Regions from separate parts of the Enterobacter cloacae complex sp. genome, predicted to be linked through region 2. Evidence: predicted binding sites of a transcription regulator. Region 2 holds the regulator's gene; each other region holds the start of a gene.
The links. Region 2 encodes Fur, which represses iron uptake genes when iron is present. Its sites were predicted from a motif close to ATAATAATGAGAACNACTATCAA; they were not measured.
Positions count from the first base shown of each region.

Region 1: a site for Fur is predicted at 3,744-3,766, ahead of DBR02_RS02065 (Nramp family divalent metal transporter). Genes of this name have one in related genera too.
Region 3: a site for Fur is predicted at 4,039-4,061, ahead of DBR02_RS22770 (TonB-dependent siderophore receptor). Genes of this name have one in related genera too.

Region 1 covers NZ_LT991957.1:441,785-448,329, forward strand. The annotation lists gene ipdC (indolepyruvate decarboxylase) at 1-772, opposite strand, end outside; gene mgrA (L-glyceraldehyde 3-phosphate reductase) at 959-1,957, shown strand; gene ypeC (DUF2502 domain-containing protein YpeC) at 2,084-2,431, shown strand; gene DBR02_RS02065 (Nramp family divalent metal transporter) at 2,465-3,703, opposite strand; gene nupC (nucleoside permease NupC) at 4,049-5,236, shown strand; gene DBR02_RS02075 (EAL domain-containing protein) at 5,282-6,545, opposite strand, start outside.
Region 2 covers NZ_LT991957.1:3,447,038-3,453,582, reverse strand. The annotation lists gene seqA (replication initiation negative regulator SeqA) at 1-55, opposite strand, end outside; gene ybfF (esterase) at 239-1,012, shown strand; gene ybfE (LexA regulated protein) at 1,141-1,428, shown strand; gene fldA (flavodoxin FldA) at 1,584-2,114, shown strand; gene fur (ferric iron uptake transcriptional regulator) at 2,406-2,852, shown strand; gene chiQ (ChiQ/YbfN family lipoprotein) at 2,945-3,271, opposite strand; gene chiP (chitoporin ChiP) at 3,319-4,716, opposite strand; gene glnS (glutamine--tRNA ligase) at 5,163-6,545, opposite strand, start outside.
Region 3 covers NZ_LT991957.1:4,652,226-4,658,770, forward strand. The annotation lists gene DBR02_RS22765 (alpha,alpha-trehalase) at 150-1,832, shown strand; gene DBR02_RS22770 (TonB-dependent siderophore receptor) at 1,917-4,019, opposite strand; gene ycgR (flagellar brake protein YcgR) at 4,179-4,910, shown strand; gene emtA (membrane-bound lytic murein transglycosylase EmtA) at 4,948-5,559, opposite strand; gene ldcA (muramoyltetrapeptide carboxypeptidase) at 5,667-6,545, shown strand, end outside.

The DNA of each region.
Region 1 (6,545 bases), 3.0 Mb from region 2:
AAAAGCCGCTCTGGCGTTCGTCAAAAATGCCCTTACCCATCAGCATCGTTGCGTGGGCCATTGGCACCGCTTTGACCCACTTCTGAACGGCGTCTCTCAGGCCGTGGCGCAGCACCAGGAAATCCGCTAGCAGCGCGGTGCGTTGGCTCATGGACAGACGCTTTTCGGCAGCCTCACGGAACGCCTGCAAACAGGCTGAATCAGCGGGTGCGGGATGCAAAGTGAGAGCGCTTACAGGGGGCGTAGCGGCTTTTTTCGCCACATCGGCAGGCAGCATCAGGTAGCCCGGACGGCGCTCCCGCAGCATGGTGGTAAGCACCCGGTCAATTTCATAGCAGGCGTTTTGTTCGGTGAGCACCGCCTGTGCGACGGTAATGGGTTCGCTCATATGATAGAAGTGGCGGAACTCGCCGTCGCCTAACGTATGGTGCAATAACTCTCCTCGTTGCTGTGCCGCCATACCCGGGGCCCCCACAATATGGAGCACGGGAACATGTTCGGCAAAGCTGCCCGCCACACCGTTCATGGCGCTTAATTCCCCAACGCCGAATGTCGTCAGCAGCGCGGCAAAGCCCTTACAGCGGGCATAGCCGTCAGCAGCGTAAGACGCGTTCAGTTCGTTGGCACAGCCCACCCAGCAGATGTCCGGGCTGTCTATCACATGGTCGAGAAATTGCAGGTTATAGTCGCCCGGCACGCCAAACAGATGATCGGCACCGCAATCTGTTAGTCGGTCCAGCAGGTAATCGGCGACGCAATAGGGGGTACGCATATTATAGGTGTCCTTCTGACGTTGACCTCACTCTGAGTATTAAATAAGCGTGAAGCCTGTCCAGAAATGGCGAGAAGTCGAGAATGGAAAGAATGCTTTACGAAAAAAGCTGAGCTATGCTCATTTTCTTCGGGTGAGTGTAAACGTATACACTGATTTTTCTTTTCAGCGCCAGAGGTCTCGCCAATGGGTTATCAGCCTGACAAAAATCGTTATCAGACAATGCAGTATCGCCGCTGTGGACAAAGCGGCCTTAAGCTTCCCGCCATCTCGCTGGGGCTGTGGCATAATTTTGGCGACGCGACGCTGCTCGAAAACAGCCGTCAACTTTTACAGCGCGCGTTCGATTTGGGTATTACGCATTTTGACCTTGCCAATAATTACGGCCCGCCTCCCGGGTCGGCCGAACGTAATTTTGGTCGCATTTTGCAGGAGGATTTCCTGCCCTGGCGCGATGAGCTGATTATCTCCACCAAAGCGGGCTACACCATGTGGGACGGGCCTTACGGCGACTGGGGCTCGCGTAAATACCTGATCGCCAGCCTGGATCAAAGCCTCAGGCGTATGGGGCTGGAGTACGTTGATATTTTCTATCACCATCGCCCCGATCCGCAAACGCCGCTGCGTGAAACCATGAAAGCGCTTGACCACGTGGTGCGTCAGGGCAAGGCGCTGTACATTGGTCTGTCCAACTACCCGGCAGAACTGGCACGACAGGCGATTGAAATACTGGAGGATCTCGGCACGCCGTGTCTCATCCACCAGCCGAAGTATTCCATGTTTGAACGTGCGCCTGAAGCGGGTTTGCTGGAGGTATTGCAGCAAAAAGGGGTGGGATGTATCCCCTTCTCTCCGCTGGCCGGTGGACAGTTGACCGATCGCTATCTGAACGGCATCCCGGCAGATTCTCGCGCGGCAAGCGGCAGTAAGTTCCTTAATCCGGAGCAAATCACCGACAATAAGCTGGAAAAAGTGCGTAAGCTGAACGCGCTGGCGCAAAGCCGGGGGCAAAAGCTGTCGCAAATGGCGCTGGCCTGGATACTGCGTCACGATGCGGTGACGTCAGTGCTCATCGGCGCAAGCAAAACCGGGCAAATTGATGATGCAGCAGGCATGCTTGAAAATTGTCATTTCTCCGCAGACGAGCTGAAGACGATAGAAGCGATCCTGTCCAGTTCAGATTAACATTACTTTTAGCAAAAAGTGCTCTCCTTCATGATTTAGGAGTTGAGGCGATGAAACGAATGTTTACCAACTCGTAAAATTGCGTTAACAGGTCGCACAGCGGCCCCGATCGTGAAGGAGAAGAGTATGTTCAGGTCACTGATTCTTGCAGCGGTATTACTGGCTTCGGCCCCGCTGGTCGCCAACGCTGGCGAAATCACCCTGTTGCCATCGATAAAATTACAAATTGGCGATCGCGACAATTACGGTAACTACTGGGACGGCGGCGGCTGGCGCGACCGTGACTACTGGCACCGCCATTATGAGTGGCGTAAAAACCGCTGGTGGAAACACGATAACGGTTATCACCGTGGCTGGGATAAGCGTAAGGCCTACGAACGCGGCTACCGCGAAGGCTGGCACGATCGTGACGACCACCGCGGCGGCAGAGGCCATGGTAAAGGTAGGGGCCACGGTCACGGCCATCATCATTAACAGCAAAAAGGAGCCTCACGGCTCCTTTTTCTTTTACAGCCCTGCCGCCGTGCCTATTAACAACCAGAGGTTTAACGCCACCACCACGACTACAATGGCCCAGCCGGCGCGTTTCACCCACGTTGAATTTACCAGATCGCCCATCAGTGATTTGTTGCTGGTGAAGATCAGCAGCGGCACCAGCGCCAGCGCAATACCGAAACTCAGCAGCACCTGACTCATCACCAGAATGCGGGTCGGATCCAGCCCCATCAGAATGACAATAAAGGAAGGCAGCATCGTTACCGAGCGGCGAACCCACAGCGGAATGTGGAAACGTACAAACCCCTGCATCACCACCTGCCCGGCCAGCGTTCCCACAACCGTAGACGAGAGACCCGCAGCAACCAGGCTTAAACCGAAAATAGTGGCCGCGGCATGGCTCAGCAACGGCTCCAGCGTCAGGTAAGCCTGGTCGAGATCGGCAACCCCGGTATGCCCGTTAAAATGGAACGCGGCGGCGGCGGTCGCCATCATCGCCAGGTTCACAAATCCGGCAATGGTCATCGCGATCGCCACATCCCATTTCGAGGCGGAGTAACGCTCTTTGCTCGTTCCGCCGTGCAGATTCTGGGTTAAAGAAGAGTGCAGATAAATCACGTGCGGCATGATGGTCGCCCCCAGCACCCCGGCCGCGAGAAAAACGGCTTCAGAGGTGGGTAACGATGGGATCACCATCCCTTTCGTCAGCTGCACCAGATTCGGCTGGGAGAAAACCAGCTCAACAATATAGGCGGCAGCAACGAACAGCAGCAGGCCGCCGATGACTTTCTCCAGTGGTTTTTGTCCCCGCCGCTGGAGCATCAGAATAAGGAACGTGGCGATACCGGTCAGCACGGCGCCCTGTAGCAGGGAGACCCCCAGAATAAGCTTAAAGCCGATCGCCGCCCCGATAAACTCGGCGAGATCGGTGGCCATGGCAATAATTTCCGCCTGGACCCAGTAAAACCATACCGCCGGACGCGGATAGTGATCGCGGATTTGCTCCGCCAGGTTTTTTCCGGTGGCAATACCCAGCTTCGCGGAAAGCATCTGAATCAGCATCGCCATCAGGTTGGCCCAAACCACAACCCACAGCAGCTTATAGCCGAAACTGGCCCCGGCCTGAATATTGGTCGCAAAATTACCCGGATCGATGTAGCCAATCGCGGCAATGAATGCCGGTCCCATTAATGCGAACCGCAGCTTGCGTGCCGCTCTGCCGCTGCTACTCTCTACGCGACTATTCGTCATTTCTGCCTCTGGAAATATAGCCTTTGCTATGTTTTATGCTATCAAAATGAGAATGATTATCAAGTTCATTTGTAATGGTTAACATGATTTCTCTGATAGTCAGGAACAATAGACAGGCAGGTGGAGCAAGGTCACAGAATGTGAAAATGCGCAGACATTTGTGAAGCGTAGCACACAAACTTAACTTTTCACTCATTTACCTAACATAACAAAAATGTATTGTTGATCACTATTTTTGAGACTCGTCACAGGATGTAACTATAGTGTGGGCTTGATCTCGTTTTCTTTGTGCTTGTTACATAGAATGTGCACGGAAATTAAACCTGCCTCATATTTGGAGCAAATATGGACCGCGTCCTTCATTTTGTCCTGGCACTCGTTGTCGTTACTGCACTCGCATTGCTGGTCAGCACAGACCGCAAAAATATTCGTATTCGCTATGTTGTCCAGCTGCTGGTCATTGAAGTTTTACTTGCGTGGTTCTTCCTGAACTCCAACGTAGGCCTCGGCTTCGTGAAAGGCTTCTCCGAAATGTTCGAAAAACTGCTCGGATTTGCCAACGAAGGGACAAACTTTGTCTTTGGCAACATGAACGATCAGGGTCTGGCCTTCTTCTTCCTGAAAGTGCTCTGCCCTATCGTCTTCATCTCTGCCCTGATCGGTATCCTCCAGCACATCCGTGTTCTGCCGGTGGTTATCCGTGCGATCGGCTTCCTGTTATCTAAAGTTAACGGCATGGGCAAGCTGGAGTCCTTCAACGCAGTCAGCTCGCTGATCCTCGGTCAGTCTGAGAACTTCATTGCGTATAAAGATATCCTCGGCAAGATGTCCCGCAACCGCATGTACACCATGGCGGCGACCGCAATGTCTACCGTTTCCATGTCTATCGTGGGCGCGTATATGACCATGCTGGAACCGAAATACGTGGTTGCGGCGCTGGTTCTGAACATGTTCAGCACCTTTATCGTCCTTTCGTTGATTAACCCGTACCGTGTGGATGCCAGCGAAGAGAACATTCAGATGTCAAACCTGCACGAGGGACAGAGCTTCTTCGAAATGCTGGGTGAATACATTCTGGCTGGTTTCAAGGTTGCGGTTATCGTTGCCGCGATGCTGATTGGCTTTATCGCGCTGATCGCTGCGCTGAACGCCCTGTTTGCGGCCGTTCTGGGTATCTCCTTCCAGGGCATTCTGGGCTATATCTTCTACCCGGTTGCCTGGGTGATGGGTGTACCTGCTCACGAAGCGTTGCAGGTGGGCAGCATCATGGCAACGAAACTGGTATCCAACGAATTCGTGGCGATGATGGATCTCCAGAAGATTGCCAGCACGCTCTCCCCGCGCGCGGAAGGGATCCTGTCCGTCTTCCTGGTCTCCTTCGCGAACTTCTCTTCCATCGGTATCATCGCTGGCGCAATTAAAGGCCTGAACGAAGAGCAGGGTAACGTGGTGTCTCGCTTTGGCCTGAAGCTGGTTTACGGTTCAACGCTGGTGAGCGTCCTGTCTGCCTCTATCGCAGCACTGGTCCTCTAATTCATACCGCTGAACGAAAACCGGGAGCCATCGCTCCCGGTTTTTTTATGCTTCCAGCGCCGTCAGAGGCTGTGGCTTGCCAATCAAATAGCCCTGCAAATAATCTACGCCAAATCGCAGCAACATTTCGCGTTGTTCAACCGTTTCCACATATTCAGCCACCACACACAGCGATTTCGTTTTTGCCATGTTGCAAATAGACTGCACGATCATCGCATCCATGCTGTCGGTGCAAATATCTTTCACGAAGCTGCCATCGATCTTAATGATATCGGCCTCCAGCCGCTTCAGGCGCTCAAAGTTGGCATAGCCGGTACCAAAGTCGTCTATGGCAATACGGAAGCCGTAATCACGCAGCTGCTGGATATTTTTGATGCTGCTTCCCGAGTCAGAGAAAGCCTGTTCCTCGGTGATCTCAATGATGATATCTTGCGGCGCAATAGCGTAGCGTTCAAAAAGGGGAATGATCTCAGCCGCAATCTCATTTTGCATCAGCGTCAGCGGCATCAGATTGACGGAGAAGCGCGTTCCTGCACGTCCGGACGGATGGCTGCGCATCCACATCAGCAATTTTTCCAGTACGTTCAGGTCAAACCGGTGGCTCAGGTTGAACTGAGCAATCAGCGGAATAAAGCGGTCAGGGGTGATGATCTCGCCATCGCTTTCCAGCCTGGAGAGGATTTCAAAGTACCCTTCCCCGCGCGCATTGTGGATTGGCTGGGCGTAAAGGTGAAGACCGCCGATATCCAGGGCGCGTTTTATGCGGGCCAGCATTAGCACCCTGTCCGTCGTCTGACCAGAGACATCATCCAGACTGTTGGTTAACGCCAGAACGTTATGCCCGCCACAGGATTGCTCGGACAGCCAGCTCAGCTGACCCAGCGTGTGGTGCAGGCTTTCCCCATCCGGCACTTCCCCCCAGGAGGCACCAAACTCAATGTCGAGCTCGGTCTTGTTCCAGGTGATCTTACGGCTGTTCAGTTGGTCAACCATATATTGCAGGCGCTCAGCCGTGCCCGGCCCCAGCAAAACCACCACCAGCTCGCTGCCCGGTAGCTGGAAGAGCTTCTCGTCTTTTTGCAATAGCGGTTGCAGCGACGCGGTGATCATCTTTTTACAGTGCACGCGCATGAGGATGCCGTAGTGACGACTCAGGAATTCCAGATTATCCAGGCGCAGGCAGCAGACTTTAGCCTCAGGATGGTGCTGAAGAAAAACTTCCAGCGCACGAATGTTAGGCAGACCGGTGAGCGGATCGGTAAGCGCCCTCTCCTGCCATCCCTGTTTCAGCCATTCACTTTTTTGGAAG
Region 2 (6,545 bases):
GCGTCTGGCTGGCAATATACTGATAGAGTTCGTCATCAACTTCGATTGTTTTCATCTTAATCCAGTGCGATATCTTATCTGAATACAAGTCGTTGAGATTATAGGTTCAAATCCCAACAGCGGATAGCGTCAAACCAGGTTGGCGGCAAAAGTCAGATTAAACTGGATCCTTGCCCCCGGGCGGCAGAATGGTCAACATGATACCCTAACCTGACAAACCTAAAAAAAGAACTTTGCCATGAAATTGAATACCCGAGCGCAAACTGCACAATCGCCGAACAATAATTCTCCCATCGTACTGGTTCACGGCCTGTTTGGTAGCCTGGATAACCTGGGCGTGCTGGCGCGCGATTTAGTGACCGATCATGAGATCCTTCAGGTTGACATGCGAAATCACGGTCTTTCCGGGCGCTCGGAAACGATGACCTACGCGGCCATGGCGCAGGATCTGCTTGATACACTCGATGCGAATAATATTCAGAAAGCGACGCTCATCGGGCATTCAATGGGCGGTAAAGCGGTGATGGCGCTCACCGCGCTGGCCCCCGAGCGGATTTCCGGGCTGGTGGTCATTGACGTTGCGCCCGTCAATTACGACGTTCGCCGTCACGATGAGATTTTCGCTGCCATCAACGCCGTGACGGCGTCAGGCGTCTCCACACGCCAGCAGGCGGCTGCCGTTATGCGCGAGCATCTCGATGAAGAAGGCGTGGTGCAGTTTCTGCTGAAATCATTTGTCGACGGACAATGGCGCTTTAACGTTCCGGTCCTGTGGGATCAGTATTCGCATATTGTGGGCTGGGAAACCGTCCCCGCCTGGCCGCACCCTACCCTCTTCATTCGTGGCGGCAACTCTCCTTACGTTACTGATGCGTACCGTGACGCGCTGCTGGCGCAATTCCCGCAGGCACGCGCTCACGTCATTGCCGGTGCCGGGCACTGGGTACATGCAGAAAAACCTGACGCCGTCCTGCGCGCCATTCGCCGCTATCTCACTGATACCGCGAATTGATTAAAAAGCCAGCGACCGGAAGACGACGGGCTTCCAGTCGTTGGCGTGTGGATTTGGGTGATGTATGATGGCGCGCTTATCGCCCGGGCATTAGCAGGGCGGCGTGTATCCCCCGAAGTCTCAGAATCATGGCCAAAGAACAAACGGACCGTACGACACTAGATCTGTTCGCGAATGAGCGTCGACCGGGACGACCGAAAACGAATCCGCTTTCGCGCGATGAACAGCTGCGTATCAATAAACGCAACCAGCTTAAACGCGATAAAAATCGTGGGCTTAAGCGTGTCGAACTGAAGCTGAATGCCGATGCCGTCGATGCGCTTAACGCGTTAGCTGACGCGCGCAACATAAGCCGCAGCGAACTGATCGAAGAGATGCTGATCGCCCAGCTTGAGACGTTACGCGGCAAGGCGTGAGTCAGAAAATCCTCAATATTACCTTTTTCATGTAGCACAGAGTGCAGTCCTGCGTGATAGCTGTTTCCGCAGGGTTGTCTGTTCTGCTATTATTGCCCTTATCCGTGGACAATTTGCGCCACCATACCATTAAGTTTCAAGAGGTTATTTTACTCATGGCAATCATCGGCATTTTCTTTGGCAGTGATACCGGCAATACTGAAAATATCGCAAAAAACATTCAAAAACAGCTCGGTAAAGACGTTGCTGATGTGCATGACATCGCCAAGAGCAGCAAAGAAGATCTCGAGGGCTATGACATCCTGCTGCTGGGCATCCCGACCTGGTACTACGGTGAAGCCCAGTGTGACTGGGACGATTTCTTCCCGACGCTGGAAGAAGTTGACTTCAACGGCAAGCTGGTTGCCCTGTTCGGCTGCGGCGATCAGGAAGATTATGCGGAGTATTTCTGTGATGCGCTGGGCACCATTCGCGACATCATTGAGCCACGCGGCGCGGCGATCGTCGGTCACTGGCCAACGGCGGGCTATCACTTCGAGGCTTCTAAAGGTCTGGCAGATGACGAGCACTTCGTTGGCCTGGCCATTGACGAAGACCGCCAGCCAGAGCTGACCGCTGAGCGCGTAGAGAAATGGGTTAAGCAGGTTCGCGAAGAGTTGAACTTGGACGATATCCTTAACGCCTGATATCCCTGCGGCGCAGCTCCGGTTGCGCCCGTTTTCCAGGTAAAACCGATTAAATTAATTGCTACAAACTTTTAACTTTTTCGCTCAGACCTGTACAATATCCCCCTGGTAAAAAGTGGGTGCCATCGAACAAGTTTATTGGTGATACCACGTTTTTATAAGCATACTTTGCTTGAGACTTGCAGTTTTCATTTAGGCATGGCAGTTCTATAATGAGACGCATTATCCCAAGTGCATTTTCTGTCACTTCTTCTTTTGAAGTGAATCGTTTAGCAACAGGACAGATTCCGCATGACTGACAACAATACCGCATTAAAGAAAGCTGGCCTGAAAGTAACGCTTCCTCGGTTAAAAATCCTTGAAGTGCTTCAGGGGCCAGACAATCACCATGTCAGTGCGGAAGACCTTTACAAGCGTCTTATCGATATGGGTGAAGAGATTGGGCTGGCAACCGTCTATCGTGTGCTGAACCAGTTTGACGACGCGGGCATTGTTACTCGTCATAATTTCGAAGGCGGCAAGTCCGTGTTCGAACTGACTCAGCAGCACCACCACGATCACCTGATCTGCCTCGACTGTGGCAAGGTCATTGAATTTAGCGATGATTCCATTGAATCACGCCAGCGTGAAATCGCCGCCCGTCATGGCATCCGCCTGACTAACCACAGCCTGTACCTGTATGGTCACTGCGCTGAAGGGGATTGCCGCGAAAATGAACATGCGCACGACGCAAAATAAGTGAGTGTTCATACTCTGAGCCAGCCGTGAGGTTGGCTTTTTTTTTGCCTGAAAAAAGCCCGGTGACACTGCGCCACCGGGCGTAAAGCAACTTATTTATTGTTATTGCGTATCTCGTTCCAGATCTTATCGCAACGCTTCGCCACTTCCTGATCGTTACCGGTTTTACGCGCCTGAATGCAGGCCTGGTAATCCATCACGCGAACGTTTTCCTGCGTGGCGAATTGCTCATGGGCTTTGTCTTTTTTCAGCACGTTCAGCACGCTTTGACAGGCCTCAATCTTCTCAGGAGAACCCTGTGCGGTATTGATGCACGCGCTGTAGGCCTCTTTCAGACGGGAGTCCTCTTTCGGCGCCTGATCCTGCACGCATGCCACCAGCCCGAAGGCCAGCAACGCAACGATTACCCTTTTATTCATCATGTTCAGTCTCCATAACGGCGGGACACCGCCCGCCGCAGCATTCATCAGAAGATGGTAAATGGCGCAATGACCATGAATTTCACGTCACGTTCATCCTGGAAGATGTTGCCGTAGCCGCCCGCGTAGCTCGGGATATCGGAGTGGTTGTCATACTGGGTGAAGTGCAGTTTGAACATCGTGCCTTTCGCACGGCCCTCCTGAAGGGTGTAAATCGCATCCAGGCTGTATGAAGACTCTTTCAGACGGTAGTTTGGATCGTAGTACGCGTCTGGCGTTGCCATATCCCCGGGCTTCGCATCCCAGGCGTACGCGTAGGATGCTCCCACTGCCCATCCGGGCAGGTTCCAGTTTTTCAGGTCATACATTGCGCCGAAGAAGACCGCCTTTTCGCCGTCGGCGTTAAAGTCAGAGCGGTTATCCCACCAGATATCCAGACGACCGTTAGAGGAGGCGTAGGTAGGCGTCATACGTTGCAGGAAGTAACCCTGCTGCCCTTCGGCCTTAACCCACGTCCCTTCCAGGCGTAAATCAACCTGGCCGACCTTGTAGCCGAAGGTCAGCGCCTGCAACCATGCGGTACCGTCATAGATATCATTTACGCTGCCATCGCTGACCTTATCGCGCGTGCCGTAGAACTGATAGCTGGTACTCAGCGGGCTACCTGCGATATCAAATTTATAGCTGGCCTTAGCAAAGTACTGATCGATATAGCCTTCAGCCTGACCGAACGCCGCTTCCAGCACCAGATCGTTTTTAAAGTCATACTTCGCGCCAAGAGAGTGGAGATACTCGACTTTGGTTTTTTTATCGTTCTGGTAGAACTTGTCCATCTCAATGTGCCACGGCGCTTTGTACTCGTTGGTCCACATATAGGAGAAGCTCAACGCCCCCGCATCGCCGTAGTCAAAATTAGCGCCGGCTTCCGCCCCCTGATAGGTACCTGGCATAAAGCTCCAGTGCGGCGCTAACAGCGTTTGTCCTGTTGGCTGGATATACCCCCCGCGCGCCCAGACCGGACCATATTTGAATTTTGCCGCCGCTTTATAGAGGCTGATACCGCTTTTATCGCCGGACCAGTCTTCGTCGTAGGCTTTATTGCTGGAGGAGAACGCAATTTCGTTCGGGTGGCCGCTGTCGCCATTTTCGGCCATTTCAATTGCGGTGAAAGCAGCAATATCAATCCCGAACATATCGGCGGCATATCCCGACTGGAAATCCAGGTTGGCGTTCCAGGTCGAGTGAGAAAGGTTGGTTTTGTATTTATTTTCAGTGACGTCTTTACGGTCACGCTCACGCTGCCAGTAATAAATACCGCCCGTGAGGGTGGAATCTTCAATGAAGCCTGCTGCTTTTGCCTCTGGCGCAATCACCAGGCCCGACATTGCTGTCACACCGGCGATAGCCAGCGCCAGCGCACTACGTTTGCCACTGAACGTACGCATAGATTATTCCTCTTTGACGAATTAAAACGCCTTAAACGGCGAAAAACAGAAAAGACCAAAAGGTCAGGGGTAGTCAGAAATACCCTCGAATTAACTACCGTCTTTAGGTTATTTTTCGCGGCGCGAATTATCAATGCTTTTAATCAGGCAAAAGTCAGGATTATGACGAAGAGCACATATTTCGTAGTGATTTGTAACAATTAGCAGGAGCCGAGTGCTGGCGGGGAACCGGTGGATTTTCAGTAAGTAACGCCATTAATATTTATCTATTTTTATCCCTTTCCGTTTTTCGTAAATAAACAAACTTTTTTTAGAAAAATAAGTAGCACCTCATTGACCCGTTCTGATGGCTTATAATAATTTCGCCTGCGCTTAACGATATGATCGTTAAATAAAAAAACGCCGCATTACGCGGCGTTTGTTTCTCATTGACCAGAGCAGCGTTATTATTCGCCGATCTTAGTCCAGGTATCACGCAGACCCACGGTACGGTTAAATACCGGTTTTTCTGCCGTGCTGTAGCGGCTGTCCAGGCAGAAGTAACCTTCACGCTCAAACTGGAACGCCTTGCCGGCCTCAGCGGCCTTCAGGGACGGCTCAGCATAGCCTTGCTTAATGACCAGCGATTCCGGGTTGATGGTTGCGAGGAAGTCTTCCGCCGCACCTGGATTCGGCACGCTGAACAGGCGATCGTACAGGCGGATCTCAACAGGCAGCGCGTGCTGGGCGCTCACCCAGTGGATTACGCCTTTCACTTTACGGCCATCCGCCGGATCTTTGCTCAGCGTCTCTGCGTCGTACGTACAGAAGATGGTCGTGATGTTACCTTCCGCATCTTTTTCTACGCGCTCGGCTTTGATGACATAGGCGTTACGCAGACGCACTTCTTTACCCATCACCAGACGCTTGTACTGCTTGTTCGCTTCTTCACGGAAGTCAGCACGATCGATCCAGATTTCACCGCTGAACGGCACGTCGCGGGTGCCCATTTCCGGTTTGTTCGGATGGTTAGGCATAGAGACCAGCTCGCTTTCGCCCTGCGGATAGTTTTCGATAACCAGCTTAACCGGGTCGATCACCGCCATCGCGCGCGGCGCGTTTTCGTTCAGATCTTCACGGATGCAGGATTCCAGTGAGGCCATCTCAATGGTGTTGTCCTGCTTGGTGACGCCGATACGTTTGCAGAACTCACGAATGGACGCGGAGGTGTAGCCACGACGACGCAGGCCAGAAATGGTCGGCATGCGTGGGTCGTCCCAGCCTTCAACGTGCTTGTCGGTGACCAGCAGGTTGAGCTTACGCTTGGACATCACGGTGTATTCCAGGTTCAGACGAGAGAACTCGTACTGACGCGGATGCACAGGAATGGTGATGTTATCCAGCACCCAGTCGTACAGACGACGGTTGTCCTGGAACTCCAGCGTACACAGCGAGTGCGTAATACCTTCCAGCGCATCGCTGATGCAGTGGGTGAAGTCGTACATCGGGTAGATGCACCACTTGTTACCGGTCTGGTGGTGTTCAGCGAACTTAATGCGGTACAGCACCGGGTCGCGCATCACGATGAACGGAGACGCCATGTCGATTTTGGCACGCAGGCACGCTTTGCCTTCTTCGAAGCCGCCGGCACGCATTTTTTCAAACAGCGCCAGGTTCTCTTCCACGCTGCGATCGCGGAACGGGCTGTTTTTGCCGGGCTGAGTCAGCGTACCGCGGTATTCACGGATTTCGTCAGCAGACAGCTCGTCAACGTAAGCCAGACCTTTGTTGATCAGTTCAACCGCATAGGCATACAGCTGATCGAAATAGTCTGAGGAGTAGCAGATATC
Region 3 (6,545 bases), 1.2 Mb from region 2:
CTGATCCCGGTGCGGTGAAAGCGCGCCCGAATTGTCTGGTTATGCGAAAAATGGGATATTCAACACGCTAAGTTAACGATATTCGTCTAAGGTTTTCAGGTAATTGACAACAGCGGTCACGCTGCTCAGTGAAGACAGGAGACGAACTGATGATAAGACCTCGCGCACGACGCCCCGCTTTTTTGCCCCTTGCGCTGGCAGGCGCACTACTCGGTGTTACCGCATTTGGTTATGCTGAAGACCAGCCAACGAGCCAGCAACGCTCACCGGATATTCTCCTTGGCCCTCTCTTTAATGACGTACAGAGCGCCAAACTGTTCCCGGATCAGAAAACCTTCGCGGATGCCGTACCCAAAAGCGACCCGCTGATGATCCTGGCGGATTACCGGATGCAGCATACCCAGTCCGGTTTTGACCTGCGCCACTTCGTGGAGATGAACTTTATCCTGCCGAAGGAAGGTGAGAAATACGTTCCTCCGGAAGGTCAAAGCCTGCGCGAACACATCGACGGTCTGTGGCCTGTACTGACCCGCACCACAGACAAAGCGAACAAATGGGACTCCCTCCTGCCCCTGGCAAAACCCTATGTCGTGCCGGGAGGACGCTTCCGCGAAGTCTATTACTGGGACAGCTATTTCACCATGCTGGGGCTGGCCGAGAGCGGGCACTGGGACAAAATCAGCGACATGGTGGACAATTTCGCTTACGAGCTTGATACCTGGGGCCATATCCCTAACGGCAACCGCAGCTACTACCTGAGCCGCTCTCAGCCGCCGTTCTTCTCGCTGATGGTGGAACTGCTCGCCACGCATGACAGCGACGCGTTAAAGAAATACCGTCCGCAGATGGAGAAAGAGTATGCCTACTGGATGGAGGGGGCAGAGGGACTTCAGCCCGGCCAGGCGAACAAACGCGTGGTGAAGCTGGACGATGGCGCCCTTCTCAACCGCTACTGGGACGATCGGGACACGCCGCGACCTGAATCCTGGCTGGATGACGTGACGACCGCCAAAAACAACCCTAACCGTCCGGCCACGGAGATTTACCGCGATCTGCGCTCTGCCGCCGCCTCGGGCTGGGATTTCAGCTCCCGCTGGATGGACGACCCGCAGAAGCTGGATACCATCCGCACCACCAGCATCGTGCCGGTGGATCTGAATGCGCTGATGTTTAAGATGGAGAAACTGCTGGCCCGCGCCAGCCAGGAAGACGGCGATAGCGCCAGCGCAAGCAAATACGACGCGCTGGCCTCCGCGCGCCAGAAAGCCATGGAAAGCCACCTGTGGAACGATAAAGAGGGCTGGTACGCGGATTACGATCTGAAAACGAAGAAAGTCCGTAATCAGCTTACGGCTGCGGCCCTCTTCCCGCTTTACGTGAAGGCCGCGTCACAGGAACGCGCCAATAAGGTGGCCGCAGCCGCGTCGTCGCGCCTGTTGAAACCGGGCGGTATCTCTACCACCACCATCAACAGCGGGCAGCAGTGGGATGCGCCGAACGGCTGGGCGCCGTTGCAGTGGGTAGCGGTGGAAGGGTTACAAAACTACGGTCAGCAAAAAGTGGCGATGGACGTAACCTGGCGTTTCCTGAAAAACGTTCAGCATACCTACGATCGCGAGAAGAAGCTGGTTGAGAAGTATGACGTCTCTTCGACCGGTACCGGCGGTGGCGGCGGCGAGTATCCGTTGCAGGACGGTTTCGGCTGGAGTAACGGCGTGACGCTCAGAATGCTGGACATGGTCTGCCCGAAAGAGAAGCCGTGCGACAGCGTACCGGAGAATCAGCCTGCGGCGAACGATGATGTCGCGCCTGCAAAACAGGCGGCGCAGTAGCGCCCCTCACCCTAACCCTCTCCCCAAAGGGGCGAGGGGAAGGTCCGTGCAATAAAGTGGCCCGGTAGCGTTACCGGGCTTTTTTCAGAAGCTGTAGCTTGCCCCAACCTGGAAGGTCCGGTCGCGGCCTATCCAGCAATTGGTCGCGTCATAGCAGGTGAGCGTTTCTTTGTTTGTGACGTTCTGCGCGCTCGCCTTCAGCGTGAGTCCCTCCAGCGCTGGCGCCAGTTCGCCCATGCGGTAAGAAGCCGCCAGATCGTACTGCGTAGTCCCGCCCAGCTTGCCTGCGTCGTTGCCCGGCGAGATTTCCATCGGCCCGGTGTAGCGCGCGCCGGCCCCCAGCGTTACCCCTCTCAGCGGCGTGCTGTCAAAGGTGTAATCCCCCCAAAGGTTTAAGGCGTTCTCAGGGACCTGCGTTGGCCGTTTGCCCTGATATTTGTCATCTTCGGTGTTAATGGCGTGGGTGTAGGCGTAGTTGGCAATCAGCGTCAGGTTATCCGTTGGACGACTGATGGCTGAGATCTCCGCGCCCTTAGATTCCACTTCCCCGGTCTGGCGGTAGTTCAGGAAGCCCGGATCGCTGGTCACCACATTTTTCTGACGAATGTTAAACACCGAGGCGGTGAAGGTGGTTGCGTATTCCGCCAGCAGGTATTTCACCCCACCCTCCACCTGCTTGCTGGTGGTGGGCTTAACGTCTTTCGCGGTCAGCGTACCCTGCGGCGATACCGGGGCGAACCCTTCCGAGTAGCTGATAAACGGCGAGAGCCCGTTATCGAAGGCATAAAGCGCGCCCAGTCGTTTGGTGAGGCGATCCTGCGATACCCAGGCTTTGTCACCGTTTTGCAGATAGTTGGTGGTGACCGAACGGTAGTCATCATAGCGCAGGCTGGCCAGCAGGTTCAGCCCGCCGAACTCCACCTGATCCTGCACGTAATAGCCGTTCTGCTGATAGCTCAGCCGGTTTTTCTGCGCGGTATAAAGCCCCAGCGCACCGCTATCGATCTGCCCGCGATCTGGATTGCGCATATCAATACCCGGCGTGGACGAGGCGTAACGGTAGTGGAAGTGAGAGTTCAGCTTCTGATAGTCAAAGCCCGCCAGCAGATGATGCTTCCAGTCTCCCAGCGCGACGGTGCGGGTGACCTGGTTATCAATGTTGAAGCTCCGCAAATCTTCATCCGTGGTGTAGGCAAAGCGGTTAAGCTGGTAGACCTCACTGCCCGTCCCGGTGGAATAGACGCTGCGCTGGTGGGTGTCCACATCAAAATAGCGCGCTTTCTGGTTAAAGCCCCAGCCGCTGTCAAACTCATGTTCAAAGCTGTAGCCCAGCATCCACTGGCGTTGCTTAAAGCCGCTCCACTCATCGCCGGCGTAATCACGACGATCGGCGTATTTCGAACGCAGATAGCTTAGCGGCATCGGGTCAGACGGGGTCAGGCTCGGCGTATTTTGCGCCAGCGCGTCAATGGTCAGGCGCGTTTTGCTGTCCGGCTGCCAGGTCACGGAGGGGGCAACCAGATAGTTTTCATAGCGCGTGGTATGCGCCTGTTCGTCACTTTCCGTCGCTTTGCCCAGCAGGCGATAGTGCCAGTCGCTGGTCGCGATCTGCCCCGTGGAGTCCAGATACCCCTCTTTCAGACTGCGGTTGCCGGTATTAAAGCCCAGCTCCGTTTTCGCCGCTTTCTGCGGCTTTTTACTCTGGATATTGACCAGCCCGCCCGGGGAGCCGCCGCCATAAAGCACGGATGATGGCCCTTTCAGGATATCGACGCTCTCAATCAACAGCGGATCGATTCGCGCTTTGGTGTTACCCGTGACGTTATAAGGAAGTTGCAGGCCGTTGTAGAACTCCTGCTCAACGTTGAACCCGCGAATTTTATATTCGCTCATGTAAGAGGTGCTGCCTCGCACCTCCGTGGAAACACCCGGCGCATAGCGCAGGATCTCGTTTACCGAACCGGCGTGCCGCTGCTCGATCTCTTTAGCGGCGATGGTGTTGATCACCTGCGGCGTTTTACTTTCCGCAACGGCTGATTTCGTGGCGCTGTTGGTCCAGCCGGGAAGCGCATCGCCCTGCTCTGTTCCTGTCACCACGATGGTGGATTCTTCTGCGAAAGCCTGTGTCTGCAATGCCAGCGTAACGGCGCCTGCCAACGCGCATAACGCCAAACGTGAAGTATGCATAGTGTCGTCTTGTTATTAGATGATATTGGGAACGCCAATTATTATCATTTCCATTAGCAAAGCAATATGCGCGGAGAAAACAGATCGTTTGTCTTAAGTTTCATGCGAGCGTGCCGATAACCCAGAGACAGTCTGTCATCTATCGAGGAGCCATCTGGCGTGAGTAGCTACAGTGAGCAGTTCCTGAAACAAAATCCGCTGGCTGTATTAGGGGTGTTACGCGACCTGAAAAAAGGTGAGGTGCCGCTGCGCATCAACTGGACAACCCGTCAGTTTATCAGCAAGATCCTGGACGTGACGGCAGAGCACCTGATTGTGGATCTGGGTAGCCAGAGCGATGAAAACCGTGCCGCGCTACAGGCAGAAAATCTTTCGGTAATGGCCGAAACGCACGGAGCAAAAGTTGAGTTTGTGCTGCCTCGCCTCACCGCGATCGCCTACCAGGGTTTGCCAGCGTTTATCGCGCCGTTGCCTGAAAATCTCTGGTTCGTGCAGCGCCGTGAGTTTTTTCGCATCAGCGCCCCGCTTCACCCGGCCTACTTCTGTAAGGCAAAAATGCCGGACAAAAAAGAGATCCGCTTTCGCCTGTTCGATTTATCGCTGGGCGGCATGGGTGCGTTAATGGATACGCCGAAGCCGGAAGGGCTGGTGGAAGGTATGCGTTTTAGCCAGATCGAGCTGGATATGGGCGGATGGGGACGCTTCTGGTTTGATGCTCAGCTGATTGCCATCAGCGAGCGCAAGGTGGTGGACGGCAAAAACGAGACCATTACGACGCCACGCCTGAGCTTTCGTTTCCTGAATGTCGGGCCAGGCGCCGAGCGCGAACTCCAGCGCATCATCTTTTCACTGGAGCGTGAAGCGCGTGAACGCGCGAATAAAGTGCTCTGAAAGGCGTCGGGCAGCGTGCCGCCGCCCGACAAAGGGATTACATAGCGTCCATCGCTTTCTGTACTTTCCAGATATAGCGTGGCGCCTGTGCTGACGGATGGTTCTTCACAACGTGTTCGAAGAATTCATCTTTATCCATATCGTTAATCTCTTCTATCGCTTCTTTGCGATCGGAGGAGAAGGTTCTCAGCAGCGCGCCGGCCCCGTTAACGTACGACACCACCAGCGCGTATTGCATCACCTCCGGATCCTCAATTCCCTTCAGAATGCCGTGCTCAAGAATGCTCAGGTAGGCGGTTCCCATAGAGATATTACGTTCCGGGTTTTTCAGCTCGCTGGTGGAGGGTTGTCCCTTCCAGCCCATATAGCGATAGACCTCCCTTCCCGCCGTCGAGGCTTTTAGCTGCATCAGCCCCACCGCATTCGATTTACTCACCAGCGTTGGGTTGCCGCCGGATTCCACCGCAATAATTGCCGTGATCAGACGCGGGCTCACGCCCCAGGCCTTCCCGGCTTGTTCGCTGATCGGCATCCACTGCATGGCCCGCTTCACCGGCACGTCAGGGTTCCAGGGGGGATTTTGATAATCATGTTTTGAACTACAGCCAGCGAGCAACACAATCAAAAAAGCAAACCATCTCAATTTCACGTCATCTATCCTTATAGCCGGTCATCGCGGTACGTCGCCCCTTGAAGCAGGCGGCGTTTAAGCGGCATGATATAGACAATTAGTTTCTCATTCAGCAAGGAATTGCCATGCCTCAGTTTCATCTCATCGCACCGTCGGGCTACTGCATCAACCAGGAAGCGGCACAGCGGGGCGTTCAGCGCCTGCTGGAAATGGGCCATCAGGTAGAAAATCAGACAATTATCCCCCGCCGCATGCAGCGTTTTGCCGGTACGGAAGCGCAGAGACTGAGCGATATCAACAGCCTGGCGACGCTGGAAGGCGAAAACAACGTTGTGCTGGCCGTGCGCGGCGGATATGGTGCGAGCCGGCTGCTGGAGAGTATCGACTGGGCCGGGCTGGCAGCACGCCAGCAGCAGGATCCGCTGCTGATCTGCGGCCACAGCGATTTCACGGCGATCCAGCTCGGCCTGCTGGCACTGCATAACGTCATTACCTTTAGCGGCCCGATGCTGGCCGGTAACTTTGGCGCGCCGGAGCTGGATGCTTTTACCGAGGAACATTTCTGGCGCGCCCTGCAAAACCCGACTTTTACCGTTGAGTGGCAAGGCAATGGACCGCACTGGGAATGTGAAGGACAGCTATGGGGCGGAAACCTCGCGATGCTGGTGTCGCTAATTGGCACACCGTGGCTGCCGCAGATTGAGGACGGCATACTGGTGCTGGAAGATATCAACGAACACCCATTCCGCGTCGAACGCATGCTGTTGCAGCTGTATCACGCCGGGATCCTGGATCGGCAGTCGGCCATTGTGCTGGGTAGTTTTAGCGGATCGGCCCCCAACGATTACGATGCGGGCTACTCCCTCGAGACGATGATTGATTTCATTCGTTCCCGGCTGGACGTTCCGGTGATTGCCGGGCTGGACTTCGGCCATGAGCAGCAAACCGTCACGCTGCCGCTGGGCGCCCGGGCGCGCCTGACGCACGATCATTCAGGCAGTCGG